Regions from separate parts of the Micromonospora sp. NPDC047730 genome, predicted to be linked through region 1. Evidence: riboswitches for the same ligand, from Rfam matches in the RefSeq annotation. Region 1 holds a riboswitch; the other holds the start of a gene.
The links. Region 1 has a riboswitch for thiamine pyrophosphate ahead of thiE (thiamine phosphate synthase). Riboswitches for the same ligand answer to the same signal wherever they lie in the genome.

Region 1 (7,186 bases):
GTCGGCCGCGTGCGCCGCGATCTTGTACGCGATCACGCCGGCCTTCACGTCGTCCCGGTCCGGCAGCCCGAGGTGCTCCTTCGGGGTCACGTAGCAGAGCATCGCGGTTCCGAACATGCCGATCATGGCGGCGCCGATCGCCGAGGTGATGTGGTCGTACGCCGGGGCGATGTCCGTGGTCAGCGGGCCGAGCGTGTAGAACGGCGCCTCGTGGCACCACTCCTGCTGGAGGTCCACGTTCTCCTTGATCTTGTGCATGGGCACGTGTCCCGGGCCCTCGATCATCACCTGGACGTCGTGCTCCCAGGCGACCTTCGTCAACTCGCCCAGGGTGCGCAGCTCGGCGAACTGCGCCTCGTCGTTGGCGTCCGCGATCGAGCCGGGGCGCAGCCCGTCGCCGAGCGAGAACGTCACGTCGTAGCGGGCCAGGATCTCGCACAGCTCGGCGAAGTTCGTGTAGAGGAAGTTCTCCTCGTGGTGGGCCAGGCACCAGGCGGCCATGATCGAACCGCCCCGCGACACGATCCCGGTGACCCGGTCCACCGCCAGCGGCACGTACGGCAGCAGCACCCCCGCGTGCACCGTCATGTAGTCGACGCCCTGCTCGGCCTGCTCGACGACGGTCTCCCGGAACACCTCCCAGCTCAGCTTCACCGGGTCGCCACCGACCTTCTCCAGCGCCTGGTAGATCGGCACGGTGCCGATCGGCACCGGCGAGTTCCGCACGATCGCCTCACGGGTCTCGTGGATCCGCCTGCCCGTCGACAGGTCCATCACCGTGTCCGCGCCCCACCGGGTCGCCCAGGTCAGCTTCTCCACCTCCTCAGCGACCGAGGAGGTGACCGCCGACGTGCCGATGTTGGCGTTCACCTTGACCAGGAACGCCTTGCCGATGATCGCCGGCTCGCACTCGGGGTGGTTGACGTTGAGCGGCAGCACCGCCCGCCCGGCGGCGATCTCGTCCCGGACGAACTCCGGCGCCATGCCCTCCCGGATCGCCACGAACTCCATCTCCGGCGTGACGACTCCCGCCCGGGCGTACGCGAGCTGCGTCGGGCGCTTCCCGTACGCCCCGGCCAGCGGCGTGCCCGCGCCGCGCACCGGGGCCACGTCCCCGCGCTCGGCGATCCACGGCCCGCGCAACGGCGGCAGCCCGACCTCCGGGTCGGACCCGGGCCCGGAGGTGTCGTAGAGCCGGACCGGCGCGTTGTCGCCGGTCAACTCCACCTCGGCGAAGGGCACCCGGACATCCGGCCGGGACCCCTCCACATGGACCTTGCGACGTGCCTGCACGACAGCCTCCCCTGTGCTCATGCGGACCACCCGAAGTGGTCCAGCGGGCCGCGTCCCGCGCCCAACTCCCAGTCCCGCCCGCCGGTCAGCGCGCGGAAGACGTACTCCTTGGCGGCGGCGACCGCCGTCGGCACCGGGTCGCCCAGCGCCAGCCGGACGGCGACGGCCGCCGAGAACGAGCACCCCGTGCCGTGGTTGTGCCGGGTGGCGACCCGGGGCGCGCGGAGCAGCGTGGTGACCCCGTCGCCGTGCAGCACGTCGACCGCCTCGCCGTCGGAGTCCACGTCGCCGCCGGTCACCACCACGTGCTCCGGCCCGCCGGCGGCCAGCGCCTCGGCGGCGGCCACCATCTCCTCGACCGTGGTCACCGGGCGTCCGAGGAGGACCGCCGCCTCCGCGCAGTTCGGCGTCGCCACCCGGGCGTACGGCAGCAACCGCTCGGCTGCGGCGACCGTGCCCAGCCGGTGCCCGCTGGTGGCGACGAGCACCGGGTCGACGACGAGGTGCGGCAGCCGACCGTCCCGGGCGGCGTCGGCGACCGCGTCGGCGATGGCCGGGGTGCCCAGCATGCCCGTCTTGACGGCCCGCACGGCGAAGTCGGCGAGCACGCTGTCGAGCTGCTCGGTGACCGTGCGCGGCGGCAGCGGCAGGACGGCGTCGACGCCCCTCGTGTTCTGCGCGGTGACCGCGGTGATCACGCTGGTGCCGTACGCGCCGAGGGCGGCGAAGACCTTGAGGTCGGCCTGGATGCCCGCTCCGCCGCCGGAGTCCGAGCCGGCGATGGTGAGCACGGTGGTGGGTGTCATCGGCCCCCCAGGATGGTTGAGGTCGGGGGCCGCGGCATGGTGGCGCTGGGGGGCTGCGGCCGACCGTGCCCACTCCGGGCGGTCAGGCTTGATCCCTCCGTGGGCACGGTCGGCCGCAGCCCCGTACCGGAGACCTCCGCGCGGTCCTGCGCGGTACGCGGCGGCGGGGAGACCGCCGACCGGAAGGCGGCGGTGAGCGTGGCGGCGACCTCGGTCGGGTCGTCGGCGCGCATGATCGCGCCGACCACCGCCACTCCCGCCGCTCCGGCCGCGATGCAGGCGTGCAGGTGCTCCGGGGTCTCCACCCCGCCCAGCGCGAGGACCGGCACGGGGCTGGCCTCGATCAGTTCCCGCAGCCCGTCCGGACGTAGCGGTGGACCGTAGCCGGGTTTGGTGCGGCTGGAGAAGACCGGCGACAGGGTCGCGTAGTCCTCGGTGGTCAATCGGGCCAGCTCGGGGCGGCTGTGGCAGGAGCGGCCGACCAGGCCGAGACGCGGCGGCGGGTACGGGCCGGCCGACGGCAGGTGCACCGCGTCCCCGTCGAGCGGGTCGAGCCCGGCGACGACCAGGGTGCCGCCCGCCTCGGCGAGGATCGAACGCAGGTCGGCGGCGATGGCGACGCGGTCGGCGCGGGGCAGGTCCTTCTCCCGCAGCACCACCCACCGCACTCCCCCGGCCACCGCCCCGGCGACCACCTCGGTCAACGGCCGCCCCGCCTGCCACCGGTCGGTCAGCAGAACGACGCCGGACGGCCCACGCGGAATCCTGGTAGGAAACGGCCCCGCCAGGGGCGCTTCCGCACCAGGATCCGCCGGAACGGGACCGGGGCGGGTCACAGGTCCGGCCGTCCGTCGTCGGGGGTGGATGCCAGGGCGTGGAAGCGACGGGCGATCCGGCCCGCCCCGTACGCGAGCCGCCCCGCCTCGACCGCGTACCGCATCGCGGTGGCCATCGCCACCGGGTCGGCGGCCCGGGTGACCGCGCTGGCCAGCAGCACCGCGTCGCAGCCCAGCTCCATCGCCAGCGCCGCGTCGGAGGCGGTGCCGATGCCGGCGTCCAGAATCACCGGCACGTCGACGCTCTGCCGGATCAGCCGGATGTGGTGCGGGTTCGACACGCCCAGCCCGGAGCCGATCGGCGCGCCCGCCGGCATCACCGCGGCGCAACCGACGTCGGCCAGCCGCCGCGCCAGAATCGGGTCGTCCGACGTGTACGGCAGCACCACGAACCCGTCCGCGACGAGTTCCTCGGCGGCGCGCAGCAGCTCCACCCCGTCGGGCAGCAGCGTGCGCTCGTCGCCGATCACCTCCAGCTTCACCCAGTCGGTGCCGAACGCCTCCCGCGCCAGGTGGGCCACCTTGACCGCCTCGCCCGCCGTGTAGCAGCCGGCGGTGTTCGGCAGCAGCCGCACCCCGCACCGGTCGAGCAGGTCCAGCAGCCCGCCGGCGGTGCCGGGGGCGGTGTCGACGCGGCGCAGGGCCAGGGTGACCAGTTCGGTGCCGGAAGCGCGGATCGCGTCCTCCAGCACGCGCAGGTTGGCCGCGCCACCGGTGCCGAGGATCAGCCGGGACGTGAGGCGCACGCCGCCCAGGTCGAGGCTCACCGCGTCACCCGCCCTGGGCGGCGCTGAGCACCTCGACCCGGTCGCCGTCGCGCAGCACGGTCGCCGGCCAGCCGGTACGCGGCACGACCTCCCCGTTGACCGCGACGGCGAGGCCGCGCCGCTGGTCGGTGACCGCGCGGACCAGGTCCGCCACGGTCGAGCCGCCGGGCAGGCTGCGCCCGGCGCCGTTCACCGTCAGTTCCACGTGTGCTCCTCCTCGGGTGCGTAGGCGCCGGACCGATCGTCGGCGGCGGCCCGGACCACCGGCCCGGCACTGCCGGCCTGCCCAGCGCCGCCGGCCTGCCCAGCGCCGCCGGCCTGCCCAGCGGTGACAGCCGGATCGGCGGTGGCGGCCGGCGCGAACCGGTCCGGGGTGAAGGGGGCGAGCAGCGGGTCCGCCGTACCGGTGACCACCAGGTCGGCGACCAGGTCGGCGGTGATGGGGGTGAGCACGATGCCGTGCCGGTGGTGCCCGGTCGCGGCGAGCACGCCCGGCCGGCCGGGCAGCGGGCCGAGGATCGGGGCGTTGTCGGGGGTGCCGGGGCGCAGGCCGGCGAGGGTCTCGACGAGGTCGTACTCGGCCAGCTCCGGCAGCAGGTCGACGGCGGCGCGGAGCAGGCGTAGCACCGCCCCGGCGGAGACGTCGGTGTCGGCGCGCTCCTCGACGGTCGCGCCCACCACCACCTCCCCGCTGTCGCGGGGCACGAGATAGACGTGCTCGCCGTCGGCGTACCCCCGGATGACGTGCCGGAAGCCCGGCGCGCCGCCGCCGGGCGCGCGGAGCCGCAGCACCTGGCCCTTCACCGGCCGCACCGGCAGCCCGGTCAGGGCCGCCGCCCCGCAGCCGGCCGCCACCACCGTGACGCGCGCGTCCACGTCGGACAGCCGGCGCACGGCGGCGGGCACCAGCGTGACGCCGGCCCGTTCGGCGGCCGTGCGCAGCGCCGGCACCAGCCGGCGCGGGTCGACTTGGTGGTCGGTGGCGGCGAGCGCGCCGCCACGCACCCGGGGCGCCAACGCCGGCTCGCGGTCCCGCAGCGCCGAGGGGCGCAGCGGCGTCACCGGCAGCCCGAGACCCTGCTGGTACGCCCACAGCCGGCGTGCCTCGGCCAGGTCGTCGGCGGTGAGCCCGACCATCAGCGTGCCCTCGGTGCGGTAGCCGACGTCCGCGCCGGTGGCGGCGGTCAGCTCGGCGGCGAAGGCCGGCCAGCGGGCGGCGGAGGCGGTCAGCAGCCCGGTCAGCTCGTGCTCGCCGAAGTACGCCTCGGCGACCGGGGCGAGCATCCCGGCGGCGACGTGCGACGCGCCGGAGCCCGGGGCGGGGTCGTGCACGGCGACCCGGAGGCCGCGCGCAGCGCAGCGCCAGGCGATCGCCAGCCCGACCGGTCCCGCCCCCACCACGGCGACGTCCGGCCGGCTCAGCACCCCAGCGCTCCCAGCAGCTCCGCCGTCGCCCGGGCCGGATCGGCCGCCCCGGACAGCGCCCCCACCACCGCTACCCCGTACGCCCCGGCGGCCAGCAGCGCGGGCGTGTTCGCGGCGGTCACCCCGCCGATCGCGACCACCGGTACGTCCACGGCGGCGGTGACGGCGCGCACCCCGGCCGGGCCGATCGGCGCCGGCAGGCCGGTCTTGGTGCTCGTGGCGTGGCAGGGGCCCACGCCCAGGTAGCTGGCCCCGGCGGCGACCGCCTCGGCGGCCGTCCCCGGCTCGCGGGCGGTGGCCCCGAGCACGGCGGTCGCGCCGAGCACCCGGCGGGCCGCCCCGACCGGCAGGTCGTCCGCGCCGACGTGCCCGCCGGCGGCGCCCACCGCCAGCGCCACGTGCAGCCGGTCGTTGACGAGGCAGGGGACGTCGTACGGCGCGCAGAGCGCGACCACCCGGCGGGCCAGGTCGTACGCCTCCCGGTCGGTGGCGTCGTCGGTGACGCGGACCTGCACGACCAGCTCGGCGCGGGCCACCGGGAGGGCGGCCCGCAGCACGGCCAGCGGATCCCGCCCGGGTCGGGTGTCGGTGATCAGATGCAGTCGCCCAAGGGACGGCACGGCAACACTCCTCCCTGCGCCGGCATTACCCGGATCAGGTTCGACGGTCGGGGGCTCTCAGCCCCCCTCTCAGCCCGGTGCACCGGGCTCCCGTGGGTCACTTGCGCGTGTCACCGTACGACGGATCGCCGGATCCGCCAAGGGCGGGACGCGGATTTCACACCGACCGTCCGAAGCCGACGATCGGGGCGGCACGTGACCGGCCCGTCACGCGATGCTGTCCGGATGCCCTCCCCCGCCCGGGTCCCGCCCCGGCTCGCCTTCCTGCCGTTCCGCGGCAGCACCGCGATCACGCAGGGGCTGCTGACCCGCGCCATGCTGCGCGGTCCGACCTGGCAACGCCTGCTCCCCGACGTGTACGTGCACCGGGACGCCCTGCGCGCAGCCGACCATCGGCTCTGGTGCGACGCGGTCGCCCTGCTCCTGCCCGCCGGTGCCGCGATCGCCGGGCCGAGCGCCGCGTACCTGTGGGGCGTCGACCTGCTGCCCCGGGACGCGCCGGTCAGCGTGCTCCTTTCTCGGCCGGCACGGCTGCGCCCGCACCCACAACTGGCCGTCACCCGCTCGGCGCTGCCGGCCAGCGACCTGACCCGCTTCGGTGGCCTACCGGTCACCACGCCGCTGCGAACGGTGTTCGACCTCGCGCGACGAGGGCCACGCGACGAGGCCCTCGTCGCCCTCGACGCCCTGCTGCACCGCCGGGTGGTAGGGCTGCCGGCCCTGCGGGCGTACGCCGAGACGCGTCCCCGCTGGCCCGGGCTGCCGCTGCTGCGCGAGGTGCTGGCGCTGGCCGAGCCGCTGAGCGAGTCCCCGATGGAGACCCGGTTGCGGCTCCTCCTGCTCGACGCCGGGCTGCCCCCACCCACGGCGCAGCACGACGTGCGCGACGCCCGGGGGCGGTTCGTCGGTCGGGTCGACCTGGCCTGGCCCGCCCTGCGCGTCGCGGTCGAGTACGACGGCGACCACCACCGCGAGCGCGCCCCCTTCCGCCAGGATGTCGCCCGGCTGAACGCGCTGCGCGCGGCCGGCTGGATCGTCCTCCGCTTCACCGCCGACGATGTGCTCCGGCACCGGACCCGGACGGTACGCCTCGTCACCGCCGCCCTGCGCGAACGCTCCGACGAGCGGAACAGCACGGCTGTCACCCACCCACGGTGACAGCCGTCCCGTTCCACCCGCGCGGGCGCACGTTCCCCCGGCCAGGTAACCAGCGCCCGCCCGGCAGGCCCACGGGACAACCGCCCCGCAGCCGGCCGAGACAGGCGCGCGGGGAAGGGTGACGGGGACGGGTGGAACACCAGGGCTGCCTCCCAGTGTCGGAGACGTGCGTGGTGTTCCACCCGTGGCAGCCCGGGCCTGGGCGGGCGCGACGGCGGACCGCCCCGGCACCGCGATGCGGTGCCGGGGCGGTGTCGACGTGGGTCAGAGGATGGCGCGGA
Region 2 (7,186 bases), on a different contig from region 1:
GGACTCGCGGGCCGCCTCGGCGACCTGGCGGGCCTCCTTCTCGGAGACCTGCCCCGCCTCCTTCGGCAGCGGCCCGGCCGCGCCGGCCGTCGGCACGCCTTCGGTGTCCTTCGCCGCGGGCTGGTCGGCGCCGGATCCGTCCGGCGTGGGTCGGCTGTTCTGCGTCGTGGTCACGGCTGCCCCCTCGAACCTCGGTCCGGCTGCGTCGACGTGCTCGACAAACAGCACGCTACCCCCGGGTGTTACCCAGGGGTAGCGTTCGGTGAAGATCGAGTTTCGTCGACCCGGGTCAGTCGCCGGGTAGGTGCCGGGGGTCGTCGTCCTCGTCGTCGATGTCGTCCTCGCCCCAGTTGCGCCGGGCGAACGGCAGGAACACCCAGAAGGTGAGGAACCAGATCGCCGTGGCGCCGCTGAGCAGCAGGGCGACGCCCCGGTCCAGCACGAAGTCGGTGATCAGCAGCACCGCGCTGACCATCGAGATCAGCATGAAGGCGAGGCCGGCGCTGGCCATCCGGTGGGCGAACCGGACCAGCTCCGGCTTGCGGCCCTGCCGGAACAGCGCGCGGTGGAACGCCACCGGGGAAATGATCATCGCGGTCGCGGCGGCGGCCGCGAGCAACGAGACGATGTAGACGTCCTTCTGGAAACCGCTCGTCCTGGTGAACCCGTTGCTGAACGGCAGGGTCAGCAGGAAGGCGAAGAGGATCTGCACGCCGGTCTGCGCGACCCGCAGCTCCTGCAACAGGTCGGCGAAGTTGCGCTGCCAGCGCTGCCGCTCGGTTTCCTTGGACACGGGCTACCTCCGGTCAGACGGTACTGCCGACGGGGTTCGCCCGTCGGCAGCAACGCTGATGCCCCACCGACGGAGCCGCGAAACCGGCTCACGTCGCCCGCGCGAGCCCGGCACACGCCGGCCCGCTCCGCTCAGGAGCCGCGGCGGATCCGGCCGGCGTACCGGGCCTCCAGGGCGTTGTTGTGCTCGTCGCCGCCGGCGATGTTGGCCGACAGGTAGACCGGAGGCCGCTCCCCCGCGGCGAGCAGCCGGGCCACCACCTCGACCGTGATCTGCTGCGCCAGCAGCGCCGCCGTGATCGACGAGACCGCGCCGACCGCACCGCCGCCGGGCAGCGGCAGCGTCGCGTCGCCGTACGGGGCGCCGTTGTCGAGCACCACGTCGGCGACGTCGGCGAGCTTGCGCCCCGACGGGTGGCGCGAGGTCATCTGCCCGGAGTGCTGCGCCGAGGTGATCGCGACCAGCCCGTGCCCCTTCTCCTTGACCAGGGACGCGAACTCCACCATCGCGCCGTTGACGCCGGAGTTGGAGGCCAGCACGAAGACGTCCCCGGGGCTGACGGGGGCCAGCTCGTAGAGGCGGTGCGCCACCGACGGATCGCGTTCGAGCAGCGGCCCGAGCACGTCGGCCGGCGCGCCGCCGACCAGCACCAGGTCCCGCAGGGCGATCCGGTTGGTGGGCACCAGCCCGCCGGCCCGGCCCGCGATCTCCATCGCCAGCGCCTCCGAGTGGCCCGTGCCGAACGCGTGGACCACCCCGTCGGCGCGCACCGCGTCGGCGATCAGGTCGGCGGCCCGCCCCACCGCCTCGCGCTGGCTCGTGGCCACCCGCTGCATCGTCTCGGTCACCACGGCCAGGTAGTCCTCGGCGCTCACCGTCATGTCTCTCCTCCGTCCATGTCGTACGTCCGTCGGGAACGCCCGGCCACTCCCGGCGGGGCGAGGCCGCACCGGTCAGGCCGGGCCCAGCACCCGGGCCAGGATCGCCTCGGCCAGCGGGGCGGGCGCCTCGTCGGGGATCCAGTGGCTCACCCCGGGCAGCTCGACGAAGCGGTAGTCGGCGCTCACGTGGCCGGCGCACGCCTCGGCCGCGGTCCGGCCGATCGCGATGTCGCGGTCGCTCCACACGAAGGTGGTCGGCACCGGCACCGGCCCGGTGGCCGCCATGTCCCGCCGGGACATCGCCCGGTACCAGTTCAGCGCCGCCGTCAGCGCGCCGGGTTCGCGCATCGGGTCCGCGTACGCGGCCACCCGCTCGTCGTCGCCGACCCCGTGCAGCATCCGGCGCAGCCCGGTCGCGCCCAGCGCCAGCAGCGCCCTCTCCGCCCTGCCCGGCTTGCGGAACAGCACGATGTACGCCGAGCGCGCCTTCTGCCCCGGGTCCTCGGCCAGCGCGTGCGCCATCGCGGCGGGGTGCGGCACGGAGACCGCGGTCAGCGTCCGGACCCGCTCCGGGTGGCGGGCGGCCAGGTCCCAGGCCACCACCGCGCCCCAGTCGTGCCCCACGAGGTGCGCCGCGTCGACGCCCAGCGCGTCCAGCACGGCCACCGCGTCGGCCACCAGCTCCGGCATCCGGTACGCCTCGACCGCCTCGGGCCGCGCGCCCGGCGAGTAGCCGCGCTGGTCCGGCGCGTAGGTGCGCAGGCCGGCGGCGTGCAGCGGCGGGACGACGTCGTCCCACTCCCCGCCGTGCTGTGGAAAGCCGTGCAGCAGCAGGACGGGCGCGCCGCCCTCGGGACCGCCGACGCGTACGTCGAACGTGAGCCCCCGCGCCTCGATCCGCATGATCGCCAGCCTACCCAGGGCGGGCGGGGTCACTCGTACTGGCGTTTGGGGGTGGGCACCTGCCGCCAGGACTCCACGTCGAGGTAGGGGATCTCGGCGTCGTTGACCGGGTCCCGGGCGATCCGGTCGCTGTAGCGGCCGGTCACCTCGATCCAGGTGTCGTCGGCGAGCCCTTCGGGGGCGGCGCCGGTCAGGCCCAGCTTGACCGGCCGCCCGTCGGCCGCGCAGCAGGAGAGCACCATCCGGGCCAGGAGCGGTCGGCCGTCGGGGCCGGTGGTGACGAAACCGGTCAGCCGGACCCGTCGCCCGCCGAGCGACGCGCCCCGGTCGAACAGCGCCCGCGAGGCGTAGTCGAGCACGCTGACCTGCGCCGGATCGCCGTCGGGCAGGGGCGGGTAGTCGGACGGCTGTTGCCGAGCGGAGAGCGCGGTGCCGGCCTGCCCGGCCGCGTACGAGCCGAGGGCGGGCGGGGCGACCAGGAGCAGACCCAGCGCCGGCAGGATCAGCAACCAGCCGATCCGCGGCTCGTGGTGGCCGTGCCCGTGGTCGGCGGCCTCGTCCCGGCCGGCGCGCTCGTGCTCGCCGTCGGCGCGCTCGTGGTCCCCGCCGGCGCGCTCGTGCTCGCCGTCGGCGGTCGGGGACGCGGCGGGGCGCCGGAGGGCGGGACGCAGCTCGTACCAGAGGGTCATGACCGCGGCGACGACCAGCAGCAGGCCCGCGGCGACCAAAAAGGGGCGCAGCCCCTCCTTGACGTAGCGCAGGTAGAGGTCGGTGAGGCTGGCCCGGACCATGGCGCCCCCGAGCAGCAGCAGGACGACGGCCTGCGCCTGCCGGTTCACAGCAGCACCGCCCCGGTCGCGGCGGCAACCGCGACGGCCACCGCGAAGGTGGCCGGGGCGAACCGCAGCGCGAACCGCCGGCCGAAGACGCCGGTCTGCATCGCGATGAGCTTGAGGTCGACCATCGGCCCCACCACCAGGAAGACCAGGCGGGCGGTCAGCGAGAACTGCGACAGCGAGGCGGCCACGAAGGCGTCGGCCTCCGAGCAGAGGGAGAGCAGCACCGCGAGCACGGCCAGCGCGAGCACCGAGAGCACCGGGTCCTCGGCGAGCGTCTGCAACCATCGCTCGGGCACGACGACGTTGATGGTGGCGGCGGCCGCCGCGCCGACCACCAGGAACCCGCCGGCGTGGGTGACGTCGTGCCGGACCGCCGCCCAGAACGCCCGCCCGCGCGGGCCGTCGTCCAGCTCCGGCCGGCGCGGCAGCCGGATCCAGTCGGCCCGGCCGAGGCGCAGCCACAGCCACCCCATCACCATCGCGACGACCAGGCTCGCGACGCCGCGGCCGAGGACCATCTCCGGGTCGTCGGGGAAGGCCACCGCGGTGGCGGTGAGCACGATCGGGTTGATGGCCGGGGCGGCGAGCAGGAAGGCCAGCGCGGCGGCCGGGGTGACCCCGCGCCGGATCAGCGACCCGGCGATCGGCACGGACCCGCACTCGCAGCCGGGCAGCACCACGCCGGCCGCGCTCGCCACAGGCACCGCGAGCGCGGGGTGCCGGGGCAGCGCCCGGGCCCAGAACGACCGGGGCACGAAGACCGCGATCACGGCGGAGAGGACCACCCCGAAGACCAGGAACGGCACCGCCTGCACCATGACCGAGACGAAGACGGTGGTCCAGGTCTGCAGCCAGGGCGCGGACAGGGCCCCGGCGAGCGGCTCACGGAACACGACCAGCAGGACCAGCAGGACCGCGAGCGCCTCGACCGACCCGAACCGCCAGGCGCTCCCGCCGCCGCCCGCCGGCTCCTGCGGGGGCACGCCCGGCGCGGCCACACCGACCGACCCCGGGGCGCGCCCATCCGGCACGGAGCGGTCAACCTCGGATGTCACGTGGTTTCCTCCGCCGATTCCGCCAGTGGCCGCCCGAGCGTACCGGCCGGAACCGACGAGATCGAGCGAACTCGCTGGTGACCAGCGAAAAGATCACTTTGCCCGATGATCTTCAAAGGTGTTAGCGTCGGCGCGACAACTTCACATCCGACAGGGGAGCGCACAGCGCTGAGAGTGCGGGCACCGCCCGCAGACCCTCGAACCTGATCTGGGTAATGCCAGCGCAGGGAGTTCGGTCGACCTCCAGCCGCGCCGCCGTCCGGGCACACCGGGCGCGGCGTGCGTCTTCTCCTGGTTCGCGTTCAGGACTGGGAGCAATCATGCGAGACAACACGACCACCCGGTGGCGCACACTCGACGTCGTCATCGCCGCGGTGATCGCGGTGGCGTTCGGCGTCATCTTCTGGGCCTGGGGCCTGCTGTGGCGGGCCGTCGACCCGGCGTTCGCGTTCTTCCCGGCCGGCCAGGCGATCATGTACGGCGTCTGGCTGGTCCCGGCCGTGCTCGGCGGCCTGGTGATCCGCAAGCCCGGCGCGGCGCTCTTCTGCGAGGCGGTGGCGGCGACGGTCTCCGCGCTGCTCGGCTCGGAGTGGGGCGGCATCACCATCGTCCAGGGCCTCATCCAGGGGCTCGGCGCCGAGGTGGCCTTCGCCGCGTTCCGGTACCGCTCGTTCCGGCTGCCCACCGCGCTGCTCGCCGGGGCGCTGACCGGCCTCGGCGCGGCGCTGTTCGACTTCTTCGTCTGGAACGTCGACTACGCGCTCGGCAGCTACCGGGTCCCGTACGCCCTGCTCACCGTCGTCAGCGCCGCCGCCGTCGCCGGCGCCGGCGGCTGGGCCCTCACCCGCGCCCTGGCGGGCACCGGCGTCCTGGACCGCTTCCCCGCCGGCCGCGAACGCGCCGCCGTCTGACCCGCACCACCGGAATCGGGGTTGATCATGAGGTGGACGGCGACGTGGATCTCCGTGGGTGCCGCCAACCTCATGGTCGACGCCCGCGCGCGGGCCGGAAGGGGGACGGCGTGGGGGCGGTGACACTGCGGGGGTTCGGGTGGCGGCACGCCGGGCGCCGGGCGTGGGCCGTGCGCGGGGTGGACCTGCGCGTCGAGGCCGGCGAGCGGGTGCTGCTGCTCGGGCCGTCGGGCGCCGGCAAGAGCACCCTGCTCGCCGCGCTGGCCGGGCTGCTGCCCGAGGACTCGGGCGAACAGGAGGGCACCGTCGAGGTCGACGGGCTCGACCCCCGCAAGGGCCGGGACCGGGTCGGCATCGTCTTCCAGGACCCGGAGACCCAGCTCGTGATGGCCCGCAGCGGCGACGACGTGGCGTTCGGGCTGGAGAACCGGGGGGTCCCCGCCGGGGAGATCTGGCCCCGCGTCGACGAGGCGCTGGCCCGGGTCGGCTTCCCGTACCACCGGGACCGGCCCACCGCGGCCCTCTCCGGCGGCGAGCAGCAACGCCTCGCCCTGGCGGGGGTGCTGGCCCTGCGGCCCGGGCTGCTGCTGCTCGACGAACCGACCGCCAACCTGGACCCGACCGGCGCCGCGCTCGTCCGCGCGGCGGTGGCCGGCGCGCTGGACGCCGACACCACCCTGATCCTGGTCGAGCACCGGGTCGCCGAGGCGCTGCCGCTGGTCGACCGGGTGGTGGTGCTCGAACCGGGCGGCGGCGTCCGCGCGGACGGCACGCCCCAGGCCGTCTTCGGCGCCCACGGCGACGCGCTCGCCGCCGCGGGCGTCTGGGTGCCCGGCCGGCCCGTGCCGCCCCGCCACGCCACCGCGCCGGCCGGCGACCTGCTGCTCACCGCCGACCGGCTCGGCCTGCCGCCCCGGCTGGCCGCCGTCGACCTGGCGGTACGCGCCGGCGAGGCGCTCGCCGTGCTCGGCCCGAACGGGGCCGGGAAGTCGACCCTCGCGCTGCTGCTCGGCGGGCTGCTCAAGCCGGGAGCCGGCCGGGTCGTGGCGACGGCGGCACTGGCCGGCTCCGACGCCCGCACTCCCCCGCACCGCTGGCGCGCCCCGGCGCTGGCCCGGCGGATCGGCTCGGTCTTCCAGGACCCGGAGCACCAGTTCGTCGCCACCACCGTCTTCGACGAGCTGGCCCTCGGCCCGCGCCGCACCGGCCAGCCCGAGACGGCGGTCCGGTCCACCGTGGACGACCTGCTGTCCCGGCTGCGGTTGACGAAGCTCGCCGCGGCCAACCCGTACACCCTGTCGGGTGGGGAGGCGCGGCGACTGAGCGTGGCGACGGCCCTGGCCACCGCGCCCCGCCTGCTCGTCTGCGACGAACCCACCTTCGGCCAGGACCGGCGGACCTGGCTGGAGCTGGTGAACCTCTTCGCCGAACTGCGCGACGCCGGGCACGGCCTGGTCGCCGTCACCCACGACCCGGAGTTCGTGGCCGCTCTGGCGGACCGGCGCGTCACCCTGGAGCGGCCGTGACCAGCTCGCACGACGCGCCGGCCGCACACCCGCGGCGTCGCCGGACCATGACCGGTCCGGCGCCGGCCGCACGCCGCGCCCGTCCCGTCCCGGAGCGGCCGTGATCACCCTCGAACCGGTCGCCGCCCCCGACGCGCCGCTGGCCCGGCGCAACCCGGTGGCCAAGCTCGCCGCGGCGCTGGTGTTCTCGTTCATCCTCGTCGCCACCCTGGACCCGGTGGCCCCGGCGATCGCCATCGCCGTCGAGCTGGCCGTGCTGCCGCTGTTCGGGGTCCGCT

Region 2: it holds a riboswitch for thiamine pyrophosphate, as region 1 does, so the genes downstream of both, ACGF5G_RS31200 (ECF transporter S component) here and thiE (thiamine phosphate synthase) in region 1, are expected to answer to the same signal.

What each region holds. Positions count from the first base shown of each region.
Region 1 is NZ_JBIDCU010000008.1:346,963-354,148, reverse strand. Features, by position in the region: gene thiC (phosphomethylpyrimidine synthase ThiC) at 1-1,293, opposite strand, end outside; gene thiD (bifunctional hydroxymethylpyrimidine kinase/phosphomethylpyrimidine kinase) at 1,311-2,099, opposite strand; gene ACGF5G_RS20955 (thiamine phosphate synthase) at 2,096-2,863, opposite strand; gene ACGF5G_RS20950 (thiazole synthase) at 2,932-3,702, opposite strand; gene thiS (sulfur carrier protein ThiS) at 3,707-3,907, opposite strand; gene thiO (glycine oxidase ThiO) at 3,898-5,127, opposite strand; gene thiE (thiamine phosphate synthase) at 5,121-5,747, opposite strand; TPP riboswitch at 5,742-5,850, opposite strand; gene ACGF5G_RS20930 (DUF559 domain-containing protein) at 5,973-6,905, shown strand; gene ACGF5G_RS20925 (aldo/keto reductase) at 7,170-7,186, opposite strand, start outside.
Region 2 is NZ_JBIDCU010000021.1:82,505-89,690, reverse strand. Features, by position in the region: gene ACGF5G_RS31230 (acyl-CoA dehydrogenase family protein) at 1-174, opposite strand, end outside; gene ACGF5G_RS31225 (DUF6328 family protein) at 290-793, opposite strand; gene ACGF5G_RS31220 (sugar isomerase domain-containing protein) at 925-1,674, opposite strand; gene ACGF5G_RS31215 (alpha/beta fold hydrolase) at 1,747-2,577, opposite strand; gene ACGF5G_RS31210 (TIGR03943 family putative permease subunit) at 2,607-3,416, opposite strand; gene ACGF5G_RS31205 (permease) at 3,413-4,414, opposite strand; TPP riboswitch at 4,614-4,719, shown strand; gene ACGF5G_RS31200 (ECF transporter S component) at 4,792-5,382, shown strand; gene ACGF5G_RS31195 (ABC transporter ATP-binding protein) at 5,493-6,908, shown strand; partial or broken gene ACGF5G_RS31190 (energy-coupling factor transporter transmembrane component T family protein) at 7,009-7,186, shown strand, end outside.